DNA from 4 places in the Desulfosporosinus sp. Sb-LF genome. Region 1 is predicted to be linked to each of the others. Evidence: riboswitches for the same ligand, from Rfam matches in the RefSeq annotation. Region 1 holds a riboswitch; each other region holds the start of a gene.
What was found. A riboswitch is a leader RNA that binds a small molecule or an ion and turns the genes downstream of it on or off. The one in region 1 is predicted to bind lysine.
Positions count from the first base shown of each region.

Region 2: another riboswitch for lysine. It lies ahead of lysA (diaminopimelate decarboxylase); the one in region 1 lies ahead of dapA (4-hydroxy-tetrahydrodipicolinate synthase).
Region 3: another riboswitch for lysine. It lies ahead of E4K68_RS13415 (ABC transporter substrate-binding protein); the one in region 1 lies ahead of dapA (4-hydroxy-tetrahydrodipicolinate synthase).
Region 4: another riboswitch for lysine. It lies ahead of lysA (diaminopimelate decarboxylase); the one in region 1 lies ahead of dapA (4-hydroxy-tetrahydrodipicolinate synthase).

Region 1 covers NZ_SPQR01000001.1:415,590-419,807, forward strand. Annotated here, with positions in the region: gene E4K68_RS02055 (TetM/TetW/TetO/TetS family tetracycline resistance ribosomal protection protein) at 1-1,896, shown strand, start outside; lysine riboswitch at 2,013-2,187, shown strand; gene dapA (4-hydroxy-tetrahydrodipicolinate synthase) at 2,273-3,163, shown strand; gene E4K68_RS02065 (DMT family transporter) at 3,586-4,218, shown strand, end outside.
Region 2 covers NZ_SPQR01000004.1:177,049-181,266, reverse strand. Annotated here, with positions in the region: gene ade (adenine deaminase) at 1-1,410, shown strand, start outside; lysine riboswitch at 1,477-1,651, shown strand; gene lysA (diaminopimelate decarboxylase) at 1,744-3,003, shown strand; gene bshB2 (bacillithiol biosynthesis deacetylase BshB2) at 3,188-3,859, opposite strand; gene E4K68_RS07280 (YojF family protein) at 3,937-4,218, opposite strand, start outside.
Region 3 covers NZ_SPQR01000008.1:106,335-110,552, forward strand. Annotated here, with positions in the region: gene E4K68_RS13410 (M20/M25/M40 family metallo-hydrolase) at 1-1,223, opposite strand, end outside; lysine riboswitch at 1,436-1,624, shown strand; gene E4K68_RS13415 (ABC transporter substrate-binding protein) at 1,774-2,601, shown strand; gene E4K68_RS13420 (amino acid ABC transporter permease) at 2,693-3,376, shown strand; gene E4K68_RS13425 (amino acid ABC transporter ATP-binding protein) at 3,373-4,095, shown strand; gene chrA (chromate efflux transporter) at 4,214-4,218, opposite strand, start outside.
Region 4 covers NZ_SPQR01000001.1:165,143-169,360, forward strand. Annotated here, with positions in the region: gene E4K68_RS00840 (ROK family protein) at 112-1,059, shown strand; lysine riboswitch at 1,153-1,336, shown strand; gene lysA (diaminopimelate decarboxylase) at 1,451-2,785, shown strand; gene E4K68_RS00850 (hypothetical protein) at 3,375-3,650, opposite strand; gene E4K68_RS00855 (LCP family protein) at 3,932-4,218, shown strand, end outside.

The DNA.
Region 1 (4,218 bases):
CTTACAGGTGGAAAACTTAAGGTGAAAGATGTCTTAAGAAATAGCATCTGGGAAGAGAAAGTTAATCAAATTCGTATCTATTCCGGACAGAAATTCGAGGCAGTGAATGAGATAGAAGCAGGTTCTCTATTCGCAGTAACAGGTCTCAGCCAAACCAGACCGGGAGAAGGCTTAGGGAGAGAGGAAGCTTCAAATACACCAGTATTGGAACCCGTACTGTTCTATCAGATTATACTTCCGGAAGGCTGTGACCCAAGAGTGATGATTCCCAAGCTGCGTCAGATTGAAGAAGAGGAGCCGGAACTTCATATTGTCTGGGATGAGCAGTTACAGGAAATACAGGCACAGATCATGGGAGAAGTGCAGATTGAAATTTTACAGAGCCTTATACAAAGCCGTTTTGGTGTTGAGGTAGCCTTCGATGCTGGAAGGATTGTGTATAAAGAGACGATTGCCAATGTAGTAGAAGGGGTAGGGCACTTTGAACCATTACGGCATTATGCGGAGGTCCACCTGTTATTGGAGCCTGGTGAGCCGGGCAGTGGTCTGCAATTTGGGGTAGACTGCAGTGAGGATAGCTTAGGTAGAAACTGGCAAAGACTCATTTTAACTCATCTGGAAGAAAAAGCTCACAAAGGAGTTCTAACAGGGTCAGCGATTACAGATATGAAAATTTCGTTAGTCTCAGGTAGAGCGCACAATAAGCATACCGAAGGCGGTGACTTCAGGGAGGCTACCTATCGTGCAGTGCGCCAGGGCTTAATGGAGGCAGAATCCATATTGTTGGAGCCATATTATGCCTTTCAACTGGAACTGCCTGTGAAAATGGTTGGAAGAGCTATGACTGACATTGAGAAAATGCATGGCACATACGAAATATCACAGACAAATGGCGAGATGGCAGTTCTTGTGGGGAGCGCCCCTGTTATTACCATGAGGAATTATCAGAAAGAGGTAGTTGCCTACACCAAAGGTCTTGGCAGGTTGTTTTGTAGCCTGAAAGGGTACGAACCATGCCATAATGGGTTAGAGGTCATAGAAAATATCGGATATGATTCTGAAAGAGACACAGGAAATCCGACAGCTTCGGTATTTTGTGCACATGGTGCAGGCTTTTTGGTGGATTGGGATAAAGTAAAGGACTACATGCATGTTGAAAGCTATCTTCAGAAAAAAGACGATTTATCGAAAGAAACAGCCCAAAACCAGGCCCCATACAAAGAAGAGAAGTGGATCAGTTTAGATGAGATTGACCAAATTATCAATAACACCTTCTATGCGAACCAAGGGAAGAAGTCTGTCTGGAAAAGACGCAAGACAGCCCTCGAAAGTTATTATGAACCAGTTACCTATGTCGGCAGACAGAAGGAAACCCAAGAAGAGTATCTCCTTGTTGACGGCTATAATATTATTCATGCATGGCCTGAGCTGAAAGAGCTTGTAGATGATAATATGGACGGCGCAAGGATGAAATTACTTGATACTTTAAGTAATTATCAGGGGATTCGAAAATGTCGGATTATCGTTGTATTTGATGCTTACCGTGTTCAGGGGCACCTTGAGGAAGTAATCGACTATCATAATATCCATATGGTATATACCAAGGAGGCTCAAACGGCGGACCAGTATATTGAAAAATTTGCCCATGATAATCAAAAAAAATATAATATCACAGTTGCAACGTCAGACGGTTTACAGCAGATCATTATCAGGGGGGCAGGATGTGCCTTATTATCCGCCAGAGAACTGAAGGCTGAGATCGAAGAGGCTAATAAAAGAATATATCAGGAATATCAGAAAATACAGAGAAGAGACCGTAATTATCTAATGGATGCATTGTCTCCAGAAGCAAAACAGCAGATAGAAGAACAGATTAAAAAAGAAAATGATAAGTAAGCAAATTATGTCGTATACTAATTTTACTTATACGGCACTGGTGAAATACTGTCCAGCACCGCTCTTTGTGCCTCTAATTTGGGCTTGACAAGTATAAGGAATATGAATAGACTAAATAAAATGATAGAGGTGCATCGTACAATCAGTACCCGAAGTTGTTAAGGTTTACGTAAGACCGTAGCTTCGGTGAAAGGTGTAGATGCCGAAGTTGGTCCCCTTTACGTGGGGACTGGCTGGATGAACAAAATAAGATTTGTTCAACTGTCGCGTTTGCGGAGAGCTATCTATATTACAGTATGATTGAAAAATCATATAAGGTAATTTAGTAGCTGATTCCGTCAGCTATTTTTTTTATAAAAGGAGACGTGGAATTAACATGAAAAAGAACACTGTTTTCAAAGGTATCGCCACCGCTCTTATCACTCCTCTGGACGAAACAGGAATTAATTATGAGCAGTTTGGCAAATTGATCGATTGGCAAATTGCAGAAGAGATTGATGCTCTGGTGATTTGTGGAACCACAGGTGAAGCGTCGACCCTAACTGACGCCGAGCACAGAGCAGCAATTACATTTGCAGTTCAGCACGCAGAAGGCAGAGTGCCGATTATTGCGGGCACAGGTAGCAATGACATCGAATATGCGCATGACCTCACTCGTTTTGCCTGCGAAGCAGGTGCGGATGCAATGCTCGTAGTTACTCCTTATTACAACAAGGCTACGCAAAAAGGCCTGATTAAAATGTTTACTCAAATTGCCGACAAAAGTACAAAGCCTATCATTCTCTATAATGTGCCTTCAAGGACAGGTATAAATATTGAGCCTGCAACCTACGAGGTATTAGCTGAACACGAAAACATAGTAGGGATTAAAGAAGCAAATGGCAACATTTCAAAAGTTGTTGAAACGATGGCGCGTGTGCGTGGCAAGCTTGATTTGTATTCAGGCAATGACGATCAGATAGTTCCACTTATGGCGCTTGGTGGAGTTGGCGGCATTTCTGTACTTTCAAACATTATGCCTGCACAGACACGTGAGATTTGCACCCGTTTCTTTAATGGTGACATTGCCGGCAGTGCAGAGCAGCAATGTAAACTTTATACCCTTATAGACGCACTGTTTTGTGAAGTAAACCCTATTCCGGTCAAGGCTGCTATGGCAGCTATGGGTTTCTGCAAGGATTATCTCAGATTGCCTCTCACAACAATGGAGGATACAAACCGTGAAAAGTTGGTCTCTCTTATGAGAACACATGGATTAAACGTTTAAGGAAGGTTTTTAGATTTAATATGGTGAAGTTAATTCGCTCAGGACTTTAGAGATTTGTGCATAAAGTTATGACACATTCTTCTTATAACCCGCAAAAATGCACACTCAAAAATGCAAATACCCCCTTTATTTAATAGCCGAGTGCATCATTAAATTGTATCAAAGATTGCGGTTTAGCCTTATCATCTCAATACATAACTCAACTATTGATGCAATTAAAAGTCCAGCAATACTGGACTTTTCGGCATTTCTGGGCACATTAGGCATCGTTCATAGCGGGGCCTTTTTATTTAAGGAAGGGTGCCCATGACTTTAAAGTGTAATTTGTCTGAAAGGTTTAGACAAGTATCTCTGGCAGCCTAAAAAAAGAGGGACTTCCAAAGAAGTATTATTAGGTTACTACGAAAGGGAAGCAAGAATAAATGACGAAATCATATGTGAAATATATAGTGTCTCTACTCATTTTTGGTTCAAATGGCATAGTGGCCAGTCATATTATGCTAAGCAGTTCTGAAATTGTATTTTCAAGAACCATTATTGGCAGCTTGGTATTAGGACTCGTTTTCATATTAGGGCGGAAAAGACCACAATTTGAGCAAATAAAAAGGCAATGGGTCTATCTGCTGGGTTCTGGTATCTCTATGGGGTTAAGTTGGATATTTTTATTTGAGGCTTATCGGCTAACTAGTGTCAGTACTGCAACACTTGTATATTATTGTGGGCCGGTAATTGTAATAGCAGTTGCGCCTTTCATATTCCATGAAAAAATGACAGTAAGCAAAATGATCGGTATTATCATGGTTGCTTTGGGTATGGTGTTCGTCAACGGTTCGGATTTTTTAACAGAGGGTATGTCTTGGGGACTTATGTGTGGAATAATTTCTGCATTGCTTTATGCCACAATGATAATTTCGAATAAAAAGGTGGAAAAACTTAACGGACTTGAAATTACCCTCGTTCAACTTGTTACTGCCTGTGCAGTAGTTACTCTTTACACCTTGCTGATGCACAAAGGGACAATTTCTATATCCGGTACAAATATTATACTGATTTTA
Region 2 (4,218 bases), on a different contig from region 1:
GTTGCCATGATGAAAGATGGGGCAGCAACGCCCCTGCGCGTTTTTACAACCATACCATCCTGTGTACCTGCGTCGCCTGGCCTTGAAAATACAGGCAGTACAATAACGCCACAGGATATACAAAACACGATGAACTTGGAAGGCGTTGTGGGACTTGGTGAGATGATGAGTTATACCGGCATTTTGTGTGGTGACCCGCAAACCTGCGAGAAGGTAGAGAAAACGCTTGAGGCGGGCAAGACGGTAACAGGCCATTTCCCGCTGACGGATACAGGCGCTACATTAAATGCCTATATTGCATCAGGAATCAATTGTTGCCATGAATCTACCAGTGCGCGTGAAGCTCTTGCCAAGATGCGACTTGGAATGTATGCAATGATCCGGGAAGGTTCTGCATGGGATGACCTTCCCGAAGTGATTAAGGCAATTACGGAGCACGAAATTGATACGAGACTTGCTCTGCTAGTTTCCGATGATCTACATGCAGACACCATCATAAAGCGCGGGCACATGGATTATATTATTCGCCTCGCAGTTTCCATGGGTGTGCGGCCAGTGACGGCAATACAGATGGCAACTCTTAACACCGCTTGCTGCTTCGGCATGGAACGCGATATCGGTTCGATTTCACCGGGCCGTTTTGCTGACATCAACATTTTGAGCGACTTGGGTCAGGTCAGAGTTGAAAAAGTGATCATTAACGGGGAGCTTGTGGCGGAAAAGGGCAGCCTCATCGTGCCTGTTGGAGGCTATGAATATCCGGAGCAGCTTAAAACTTCGGTGAAAATAACCCGGATTTTTTTGCCTGACGACTTTATTGTCAAAGCACCCCTCGGCGCGGAGACCGCAAGGGTAAGGGTGATCGGCGTTCATGACTCAAATGTACTGACGACCGAAATAGTTGAAGCTCTGCCGGTTAGAAACGGAGAAGTTGAGCTTGCAACAGAAAAAGACATCTGCAAGGTTGCGGTCATTAACAGGCATAAGCCGGATGGTGGAATAAGCGTTGGTTTTGTTCATGGCTTTGGTCTGAAAAAGGGCGCGGTTGCGTCAACCTACGCGCATGATGCCCACAACCTGATTGTGCTGGGGTTGAATGACGTCGATATGGCTTTTGCGGTGAATACATTAGTTGAATGTTCCGGTGGCATGACGGCGGTCCAAGGTGAAAAGGTTCTCGCACTTTTAAAAATGCCGATAGCCGGACTAATGAGCGATTTATCTGCGCAGGAGGTTGCTAATGCTCTCGGTGAGCTTTCCGATGCGTGGGCAGCTCTCGGATCCCCGCTTGCTTCGCCCTTTATGACCATGTCGCTGATGTCGCTTGTTGTGATTCCCGAAATTAGGATAACGGACAAAGGCCTTATCAATGTATACAACAACAGTTTTACAACGCTTTTTGTAGATTAAAAATGCATCCGAACGAGAATGGATTGACATTTATTTAAACATTGTTGCATAATATAACAACTTGATAATTATGATAGAGGTGCAGTTATTAAGACTAAGCACACTAAGCGATCCAGCTATGAGGTGTGCCGAAAGGAATGATTGCCGAAGTAAAAGGCTGCGGTATAAGGACTTTTACTGGTTGTGTATTTAATATGTACATAACTGTCACCTAGACGTTGGGTGGAGCACTATCTCTTAAAGATTCGCTTAGATACTTAAGCAGTTTAGGAGTGCGCTCTTTAGACTGCTTTTTTATTATTTATAAATCATTGAAATAGGAGGAGAACATTAGTGGCAGAGAAAGTATTACCTTTTACCAAGGAACAGCTGGAGACAATGATCGAGCAATACGGTTCACCGTTTCATATTTACGATGAACGGGCCATTCGGAAAAATGCCCGTAAGTTAATTGAAGCTTTTAGTTGGGCACCTGAATTCAAAGAGTATTTTGCAGTTAAAGCAACACCTAACCCATATATCCTTAAAGTCTTGCGTGAGGAAGGATTCGGAGCAGACTGTAGTTCAATGGCAGAACTTATTTTAGCTGAAAAGGCCGGAATTTTTGACGAAAATATTATGTTTTCCTCGAACAATACTCCTGTTCACGAATATAAAAAGGCCAAAGAATTAGGCGCAATCATTAATCTCGATGACATAACTCAGATCGATTATTTAGAAAAATATCTCGGTATGCCTAAAATCATTTCGTTTCGCTATAATCCTGGTCGTTTGCGCGATGGGGGAAATGCGATTATTGGTAAACCAGCTGACGCTAAATATGGTTTAACAAAGGCTCAAATCTTTGAAGCCTATCAAATTGCCCGAGAAAAGGGAGTAGAACGCTTCGGGATCCACACGATGATTATATCCAATGAACTTGATTCTAAGTATTTTATTGAGACTGCCAGTATGATGTTTAAGCTTATAGGGGAAATATACGAGAAGTTAGGAATAAGAATTGAATTCGTTAATTTGGGCGGGGGTATTGGAATCCCTTATCGACCAGAACAAGAACCAGTTAGCTTGGAGGCTGTAAGTAGAGGGATAAAGAGCACTTACGATAAATTGATTGTGGATAAGGGATTGGACCCTTTGAAAATCGCCATGGAGAGCGGACGGATGATCTTGGGTCCCTATGGTTATTTAGTAACTAAAGTATTGCATAAGAAAGAAATATATAAAAATTATGTAGGGTTAGATGCCTGTATGGCCGACTTAATGCGCCCCGGGCTCTATGGGGCTTATCACCACATAACGGTGATGGGGAAAGAAGATTGGCCGTGTGATTACATTTATGATGTTACAGGGGGCTTGTGTGAAAATAACGACAAATTTGCGATAGATAGGGCATTACCCAGAATGGATATTGATGATATTGCCGTTATCCATGATACGGGAGCACATGGTCATGCTATGGGATTTAACTATAATGGTAAATTACGCTCGGCAGAGTTACTTCTCAAGATGGACGGTAGTGTTGAAATGATCCGGCGGGCGGAAACGATTGAAGACCTTTTTGCTACCTTGGATTTTTCAGGTTTAGAGGATTAAATCTTAAAATGAATTGTTGAAATTTAAAGAGGCTGTCTCAAAATGATGTCTATGGCATCACAAAAAGGCAGCCTTTTTATACAATTTTAAGCTTCCCTCAGGACATTACGACAACTCGGTGATTTTGATTTTAACTCATATAAAATACTTATGTTTTGGCTATAAGATGAACATTAAGGATGCCTTACGAAAAACGATAGGTCCAGAAAGATTCGCTCTGGAGCATGTGACTGAACTGGTTTTTGGAGGACTGTTCCCTGAGTGGTTCACTCGCGATACGAGCCAGAAACATTTGGGATTGTGATCGATGGGCCTGCACCGCAGCCAGCTTTAATTCTGACACGGATGAAATATCGTTGACGATATCCGGTGGTCCAAGCACTCCTTCACAGTCGCGTGCAAAAGCATGGGCATATACGATAGGACGCTCATGAACGGAAAGACGAGAAATAGCACGGATCGTAACCTCTCCAAGAGCATTATGATCCGGATGCACCGCATAGCCAGGATAGTGTGTAAGGACTAGGGTTGGACGAATCTCCCGGAGAGTCCGTTCAATCCTATCGCACAACAGATCTGGGTCTTCAAATTCAATCGTTTTATCCCGTAACCCGAGTTTAATGACACGTTGAATGCCGATCGCCTCACAAGCTTCAGCTAACTCTGCTTCCCGAATCTTCGGCAGCGACTCTCGAGTAGCAAAGAACGGTTTTCCCATATTACGACCCATTTGCCCCAGAGTAGCACAGACATAAGTGACAGGAACCCCTGATTTGGCGAAGAGCGCTATGGTTCCGCCACATCCAAACGTTTCGTCGTCTGGATGGGGGAAAATTACGAGAACATGTTGTTCCAAAGAATGATTCCTCCCACGTTAATCATAATTTCACTGATAACTCTAAACACCCGTATAAAGCGGGTGATGCGACGAGTTTACAATTCAAACGGAGAAAAACTGAGTTCCATCGACACAGCCAGTCGTCCCTCTTGATCATGACCGGCAAGCAATAGCTGAGCTTCTTGCTCTATCTCAAAATCGGTCAGTCCTTCCGCGTAAACCCAGCCGAGTTCCGTCTTGAGTCCGACGCGGTACGGACCGTCACCCGTGATGATCCCTCGTCCAAAGCAGATGCGACCATTGCGAATATACGCACCAACGGTCATCTTACTCTCTTGGCTATGGACCGCATATGCTCCGTTTGTCGTCTCAAGGTG
Region 3 (4,218 bases), on a different contig from region 1:
ATAAATTTCCACGCTTCTTCAACCACCCTGGCAGAAAACATTCTAATATCTAAGGTGGCGTCCGTTAAAAGGTCATCAGTGAATTCTTTCATGTGTTTTGTATAAGTTTCGCCGTTTTGGTCAATTAATTGCTGATGAAATTCCTCATAAGTAAACACTCGCACATCCCAAGGGATAGGCTGATAGGTTTCCCCACTTAGTTCACAATAAGCCTTATAACGTTCTATAAAAGTCTCTAAAGCCCTCTCAAAAGCAATTTCTGCGTGGTGTTTGAGCTTATCTAGGACATCTTTTGGGCTCCATGAATAAATAAAGAAGTTATAGTAAACGTAAGCAGACAGAGCGGTTTGAACGGTATAGGAAGGTTTTAAGTCTGTTTGCTTTAGTGAGACCGGAGGAGCAGGTGTCTCACCATAGGCCTTGTCACTGAGGAACGGGTTGTAGTTAATTTCTCGAGTGAGTTCGGCAGCAAGAAAATTGGGATCAAGTCCTTCGAAACAAGAACCAACATGAGTTTCCTTCCCAGTAATGAAGAAGGAAGGCAAGAGTTTTCCGACGGTTCCTTTGTAGATATATCGATTTTTATCTCCATCATACCTGGGGGAGACAAAATCTGCGTTGATTGCCGCAATATAACGAAAACGATAGCTCTCTTTCCATTGTTTCAGTACCTTTAAAGCAGAAAGAATGCCGTGGGAGCTGTCCTCTTCATCGCACTCCGCGATGAGTAAGAGGTTCCCGGCTAAGGTCTCTGGGTGTTCTGAATAGTGTTTTAGCAAATAAATGTGACTGGCTAAGCCACCTTTCATATCCAAGACCCCGCGACCGAACAGCCATTTGTCAGAGTTTAAGTGTTGCTCAACTATAGCCGGGAGTTTTTCCGACTTATATGCAGTCTCTAATGCCTCAGGATTACACGCAACATTTTTTAACTGGGCATAGTCGTCAATTCCGACAGTATCAAGATGCCCCATTAAAATAACTGTATCGGTCGATACTTTTTTAGTCCCTTGCACAAAAGCAATCACGTTATAGCGTTCGATTTCATCGTCAACAGTGCGAGCTAACACCAAATGCTCTGGGTTGGCAACAAAATAAGGAAATGCTTCTAACATATGATGGATGCTAGTTGCCATATCCTTTTCACCAGAAGTATTAACAACGCTAGGAACCTTAACTAATTCTTTGGTAATCTTCAATACATCATCAAGACACTTTAACATATAAATAGTTCTCCTTTTTTAGCGCATTCTATCATCAAATAAGCTACTAGGTACTTGTCGTAAATCATCAGCCTTTATGTATCGACTTTTGTTGAATTCTGTTAAATTATATAATATACATACTTATAAGAGCAAATCAAGTCTTGATTTGCTCTTTATTTCAGACTATAATCGAGATGTTAGAATTCCATAAGTTTCCTCGCCTAGTTTTCAGGTGAGGTAGAGGTCGCAGCTTATAAAAGTAGTTTGCTTGAGGCTCAGCACAGCCATGGAAAGTGAACGAAAGGATACGTTGCCGAAGTTTCTATACGTTGCTGTGTATAGGGGCTGGGATTGTTTCCAAATAGGGGCAAGACTGTCACAGCCGGCATGCCAATCCGCTGTGGAGAGCTATCTTCGATGAAGGTATTAGGCGCAGGGGATGAACTGTCACCTTTTCAGGTGCTTACTTTGTGCTTAATCCTCCTTCGAACAAAAAGGGGGATTTTTATTTTTGTAAGTGTGTTTAAGGTTATGCAAGAATCAGAATAACTTGGGAGGATGAAAAGAAATGAGAAAAACTAAAATGAACGTTAAAAAAGTTGTAGCAATTGCCATAGCGGGGATGATGTTACTATCGCTGAGTGGATGTGGCTCCAAACCGCAAACAGCTAAGGAAAGCGCCTCAACACCGACCACACAAGCGCAAACCGTAAAAACCATTCAAGAAGGCTCGTTAACCTTTGCTATGACTGGACTTTACAAACCGCTAAACTATAAAAAAGACGGGGAATTAGTTGGCTTTGACGTAGAAATCGGAAACGAGGTAGCCAAAAGAATTGGATTAAAGCCCAATCCGGTGACGAATCCATGGGAAACCATTATTCAAGGCCTCAAAGGTAACAAGTATGATGCTATTATCGCAAGTATGACGGCTACTCCAGAACGTGCGCAACAAATCGACTTCTCTGATCCTTACTATATTTCTGGGGCTCAAATCTTTGTTGCGGAAGGGAACACGACTATCAAGACTAAAGACGATCTAAAAGGTAAAGTAATCGGAGTTATTCAGTCTAGCACTTGGAAAGACCTTGCGGAAAAGTACACAGACAAAATCAAGCCCTACTCCAGTGACGTTTTTGCTCTTCAGGATCTACCCTCTGGTCGAATTGATGCGGTCATTACCGATAAAATTGTAGGGATATCGGCTATCAAAGAACAAGGTTTGAAGCTCAAACCAATTGACTCTGTGCTCACTGAAGATAAAATTTGTATTGGTATTAACAAGGGTAATCCAGAACTCATGAAGAAATTAAACGACGCCATCAAAGGTATGGTAGCGGATGGTACGTATGCAAAAATTAGTGACAAATGGTTTGGCTATAACGTTTTGAAGTAATTGTCGAGTTTCCAGAGTCTTTATGCCAATCAAGTTGAAGTAACTACAGTGCGCGTTCATCGCGCACTGTATATTGAAGGGGTCGAAACGAATGAATTTCCTACACAATATCTCATCAATTTTTCAACATCATGGGATGGCGTTCATAAAGGCGACTGGTATTACGGTTTCTCTGACTGCGGTCTCATTGATTATTGCTACCTTTATCGGTTTAATCTTTGCGTTTTTTAAAATTTCTCATAATAAAGTTTTACAAAAAATTGCGGATATTTATATTGGCTTAGTTCGTGGTACTCCCTTGATTGTACAGCTAATGTTTCTATACTATGGGATTTCCAGCGTTTTGGTACTCCAGGATTTTACGGCTGGGGCACTAGCTCTAGGTATCCATTCAGGGGCCTATATCGCGGAGATTTTTAGAGGGGCCATTCAATCCATTGACAAAGGTCAACTGGAAGCGGCTCGTTCACTTGGAATGCCTTATCCTTTGGCAATGCGGCGAATTGTATTTCCCCAGGCTTTTAAAAGAGCAATTCCCTCCTTGGGGAACCAGTTTATTATAGGTCTTAAAGATTCTTCGTTGGTGGCCTATATCGCAGTAACAGAACTATATAATACCGCTTTATCTGCGCAGGGCGAAAACTACATGCCCTTTGAGACCTATTTTGTTGTGGGACTTTACTATCTAGCTCTCGTATTGATCTTTACCTTTATTCTTAATAAGATTGAGGCCCGCCTTGATACCTCAAAAGCAGGGAGGGTGACAGTGGCATGATTAAAGTGACAAAATTAGAAAAGTCGTTTGGCAGTCTTCAGGTTCTACAAGATGTTGATCTGGAAGTTAAGAATAATGAAGTGGTTGTACTCATCGGCCCTAGTGGTTCCGGTAAAAGCACACTTTTGCGTTGTCTCAACTTTTTAGAGATTCCTAATGGCGGTCAAATTAGCATAAACGGACAGCTTGTGAATCCGCATAAGACCGATCTGAATATGATTCGTGAACACATGGGCATGGTGTTTCAGCATTTTAACCTTTTTCCCCATAAAACCGTGATCGAAAACCTTATGGAAGCTCCCATCTACGTCAAGAAGAAGCATAAGGCTGAGACCCGAAAAAAGGGTTTAGAGCTTTTAGCGAAGGTTGGCCTGGCAGAAAAGGCGGAACATTATCCGGAACAATTATCAGGTGGGCAAAAGCAACGGGTTGCCATTGCCAGAGCCCTTGCCATGGAGCCGGACGTGATGCTCTTTGATGAACCAACATCCGCTTTAGATCCAGAGCTTGTCGGGGAAGTTCTTTCAGTAATGCGAGATCTGGCGAAGGACGGAATGACTATGGTTATAGTGACCCATGAAATGGGCTTTGCCAAAGAAGTCGCGGATAGAGTACTCATGCTTTCCGAAGGTAAAGTGATCGAGGAAGGGCATCCGACAGAGTTTTTTGGGAATCCCAAACATGAAAGAACCAAACGTTTTCTGAACCAGGTGTTATAAGTTTTTGTTCATAAAGGGCCCTGGCTTAAGTGGAATAAATCTACTTGAGTCAGGGCCCTTCGTTTTGATTTGGACATTGCGTTTTACTCAATTCTTTAATCCGTAGGCAAATGTGTTGTTAGA
Region 4 (4,218 bases), 250 kb from region 1:
TGTTTCTTCCTAATCTTTAGTCGAAAACTGCATATAGTGAGGAAAGATAAATATACGAGTAAAAGTAATGAGTGAAGTGGCGGTTTTTTGATCGAAGGGGGAGAGGCTAGGGTGACAGAGAGGCATTATTTGGGCATTGATATAGGCGGAACAAATATTGTTTACGCAGTTGTTACTGCTGATGGGAAATTGATCAGGGAGCAGAGAATGAAGACAAATCCAGCGCGTAGGGCTTCCGAAATATTACATGAGGTGTTAACGGCTAGCCAAGTGTGGATCCAGCAAGATTCCTTGATTATGTCGGTAGGCATCGGGCTGCCTGGAATTGTAGATGCTGAACGCGGGATTGCCCGAAATTGTCCGAATTTAGGATGGACCGATGTCGATGTCATAGCACCGGTCCAAGAGAATTTGGCGGTTCCGGTGCTCTTGGAAAACGATGTACGTTGTATGGCTTTAGCTGAAAGGTCATTTGGGGCTGCACGTGGCACGGATGATTCGATTTGCATTGCATTAGGAACGGGTATTGGTTCAGGGATTTTTGTACGAGGGGAATTATTGAGAGGAACATGTGGAGCTGCAGGTGAAGTTGGACATATGACGATTATCCCAGTTGGTGGGGCGCAATGCGGCTGTGGAAATACAGGGTGTTGGGAAACGCTTGCTTCTGGTTCAGCGATCGTAAGGCATGCACGATGCGCGCTAGAACACGCTCAAAGGTTCAATATTCCAACAGCTTTAAAGGAGCCTCTGGATGGAATTAAGGTTGCAGATGCTGCACGAGAATGGGACTCGGTCGCTGTTGCTGTGCTCCAAGAGGCTGGAAGATTCTTGGGAATTGGGCTTGCTAATCTTGTCAATTTGTTTAATCCAGAATGTGTCGTCCTTGGAGGAGGAATGGCTTTAGCAGGGGATGCGTTGTTTATCCCTGCTCAGCAAGAAATGTTACGAAGAGTAATGGTCAATCCCATTCATAACGTGCGAATAATTCCAGCAGAACTTGGTAGCTCCGCTGGTGCCATTGGAGCTGCAGTATTAGGTCTAGTAAAAGGTGCCTAATGTAGTTGGGAAAACAAATGTTTGGAGAATATTGACCTCTTTGAAGAAATCTGGTATCATTAATGGCAATTATATAATGCCTCATCTCTTTGGAGGTGTGGTAGAGGCGCGAATGACAAGAGTACTGTGGAGAAAGTTGCGGAAACTGATGAACCCATAGGAAAGGGGATTTCGCCGAAGCCCAAAAAGCCGCAATTTTTGGCGCTGGGTCTGTAGTGAAGAACTGCAGGACTGTCACGCGATGCTTAGAGTCATCGTGTGGAGAACTACTCCCAACAGAGAAGAGGGTCATTGTAGCGTGCATAGTGTACGGTAACGGAGGACCTCCTTCTGTTGCCGTTTTTATTTTTTGGAATGTAAGATTGATTTTTAGGAATAGGGAGGAAGAAAAATGAAGTTGCACGGTACACAAAGAGTGAATGAGCAGGGACATTTAGAAATTGGTGGATGTGACACGGTGGAATTGGCAAAACAATTTGGAACACCGCTCTACATTATGGATGAGGCGCATATGCGGGATATTTGCCGACAGTATTACCGTTCGTTTGTTGAAGACTTAGAAAATGCGGAAGTTATTTATGCTTCCAAAGCGTTTTCAACGCTGGCTATGTGTCGGATTATTGATAGTGAAGGACTGGGCTTAGATGTTGTTTCTGGAGGAGAACTCTATACGGCACTTCAAGCTGATTTTCCAGTGGCACGAATTTATTTTCATGGCAATAATAAATCCCGAGAAGAATTAACAATGGCTATCAAAGCTGGGGTTGGGCGAATTGTCGTGGATAATTTTTATGAGATGAGTGTATTAAATGATCTGGCCCAAGAATTGAATCTTCGAGTAGATATCCTCCTTCGTGTAACACCGGGAATTGAGGCACATACCCATGAGTACATTCAGACTGGTCAGATTGATTCGAAATTTGGTTTTACATTGCCAGATGGTACAGCAGATCGAGCGTTTGATTTAGCATTGTCCTACTCCAATCTCGTTGTCAAAGGGATTCATGCTCATATCGGGTCGCAAATCTTTGAACTAGATTCTTTCAGACATGAAGTTCAGATCATGATTAACTATATGGCAGATATCAATGGACGAACAGATTTCCTTCTTCAGGAATTGAATCTCGGTGGAGGATTTGGGATTTATTACGCGACTGGGGATGATCCCGCGCAGATTTCAGACTATGCTAAAACGGTTGAAGACGCTTTAGAGGATGCCTGTCGAAAACGGAATTTCCCGCGTCCTAAAATTATTGTTGAACCAGGCCGTTCAATCGTCGGGACGGCCGGAACTACCTTGTACACTATAGGTTCTATAAAAGAGATTCCTGGAGTTCGAAAATATGTTGCAGTTGATGGTGGCATGGCAGATAATCCGAGGCCTGCGCTGTATCAAGCCCGTTATGAGGCGGTTCTAGCCAACCAAGCAGTGGAAGAAACAACCGAAACTGTTTCCGTTACCGGAAAGTGTTGTGAGTCAGGTGATATGCTAATTTGGGACATCGAGTTACCTAAAGCCAAAGCTGGTGACCTACTCGCTGTTTCTTGTACTGGTGCTTATAACTATTCCATGTCATCAAATTATAATCGTCTTACTCGGCCAGGAGTGGTTCTCGTGGAGGAAGGTTATGCAGATGTGATCGTGAAACGTGAAACGCATTCGGATTTGCTGCGAAATGATGTTTTGCCTGCACGGTTGAACTATTTGAAAATGGCAAGTCGATAGTATTATAAGGAATGAAGAAAAGGGTCCGTGTGCGTTGTATGATGCCTACGGACTCTTTTTCGTTTATCGTCTTTGCGGACGAACAATCACTAGATCAAGAGCAACTAATATAAGAGTTGCAATTAAAATTAGGGATAATCCTCGAGAGGAGACCGTGGGTGCACAAGAAAGGGGAGAAATAGTATAAGAAGAGAAAGGGATCATTGAAGAAGCCGAACGGCTAGGAACCGCGGGATAGTATGGGAGGTATTGAGGATAGACAGGCAATGATGATGGATGAGTGAATCTGGACTGAAGCGTATAGGGAGAAGGATGAGGGAGAAACAAATTTGTTGGCTGTGGACCGGAAACTTGCTGAGTAGGGCGAGTAGGGTGAGTTGTCGGAGAAGAAGGCAGGGAATTTTGATGGAAGAGTAGAGGACCTCGTAATACCGGTGTATAGCCACGGGTGTGACCGGGATTCAATGTTAGCCCCCCTTTTCGATAAAATTACTAGTTTGGGCAACTCGTTTCTTAATCCTATGACAAAGAGAGGCCGTGCATAATCAGACACAGCCTCTACCTATTGCTATGGATGGGCATAGGTAGGCTACTCCTCAGAATTGACCCTGTGTTTGCGGAAGAGCCCCACAGATTCAGTTTCTGGTGCCCAAGTTTCGTTGTCATAAGGATTTTCTGGAGATTCCCAAGGGGATGAAGTTCGTTTGTGGAAAAATTTCCTCATAAGATTACTAGGCGTAGAAATATCAAGTGGTTCAGAAGTATTTTCAAGAGAATCGTTAGAAGTAATTTTGGATTCAGCTGGGATTGTGTCTAAAAATTGGGTTGAAGTTTTCTTGGAGAATATTGTTTTAAGAAAGTACATGTAGGACCCCTCCTTATATTTACATTATATGTAAAATATTCTTGAGTGCTACCTTTATTATTAATGGATGTAGCAAGATTATATGGCGCGAAGTTGAAAGAAGGAGTAAATCCTGTTTTTAGACTCATAGAGAATCTAGTGGGTGTCGAATCTGAATAGCTCCTTCGTTTAAAAAGCGACGAGGGAGTTATTTTTTTCTAAAAAAGTTAGTTAAAACCTAGAATATTTCTGCGGAGATTGTCTGATGCTAAAGAAAAAGTATTTGCAAGGAGTGGGCTCGGATGCAGAAAAAGAAAGATAGCAAAACGATTCTCCGGGTCTACAAGGCATACAAAAGACCCATGCTTCTTGGTTTTTTTCTTGGAATCAGCTTAGTTTGCGGTAGTGTCCTTGTGAGTCAAGTAGTGGGAAATGAAAAACAGGCCATTATTCAAGCCACTAAGCATGGAGGGGGAGATGAGAGACAGGTTGAAGTAGGCGGAGTGACCGGAGTTGAAGGGACAGACCAGCTCAGAGATGATGGCCAGCAACAAACAAACGGTCAAAACGCTCCGACACCCTCCCCCCC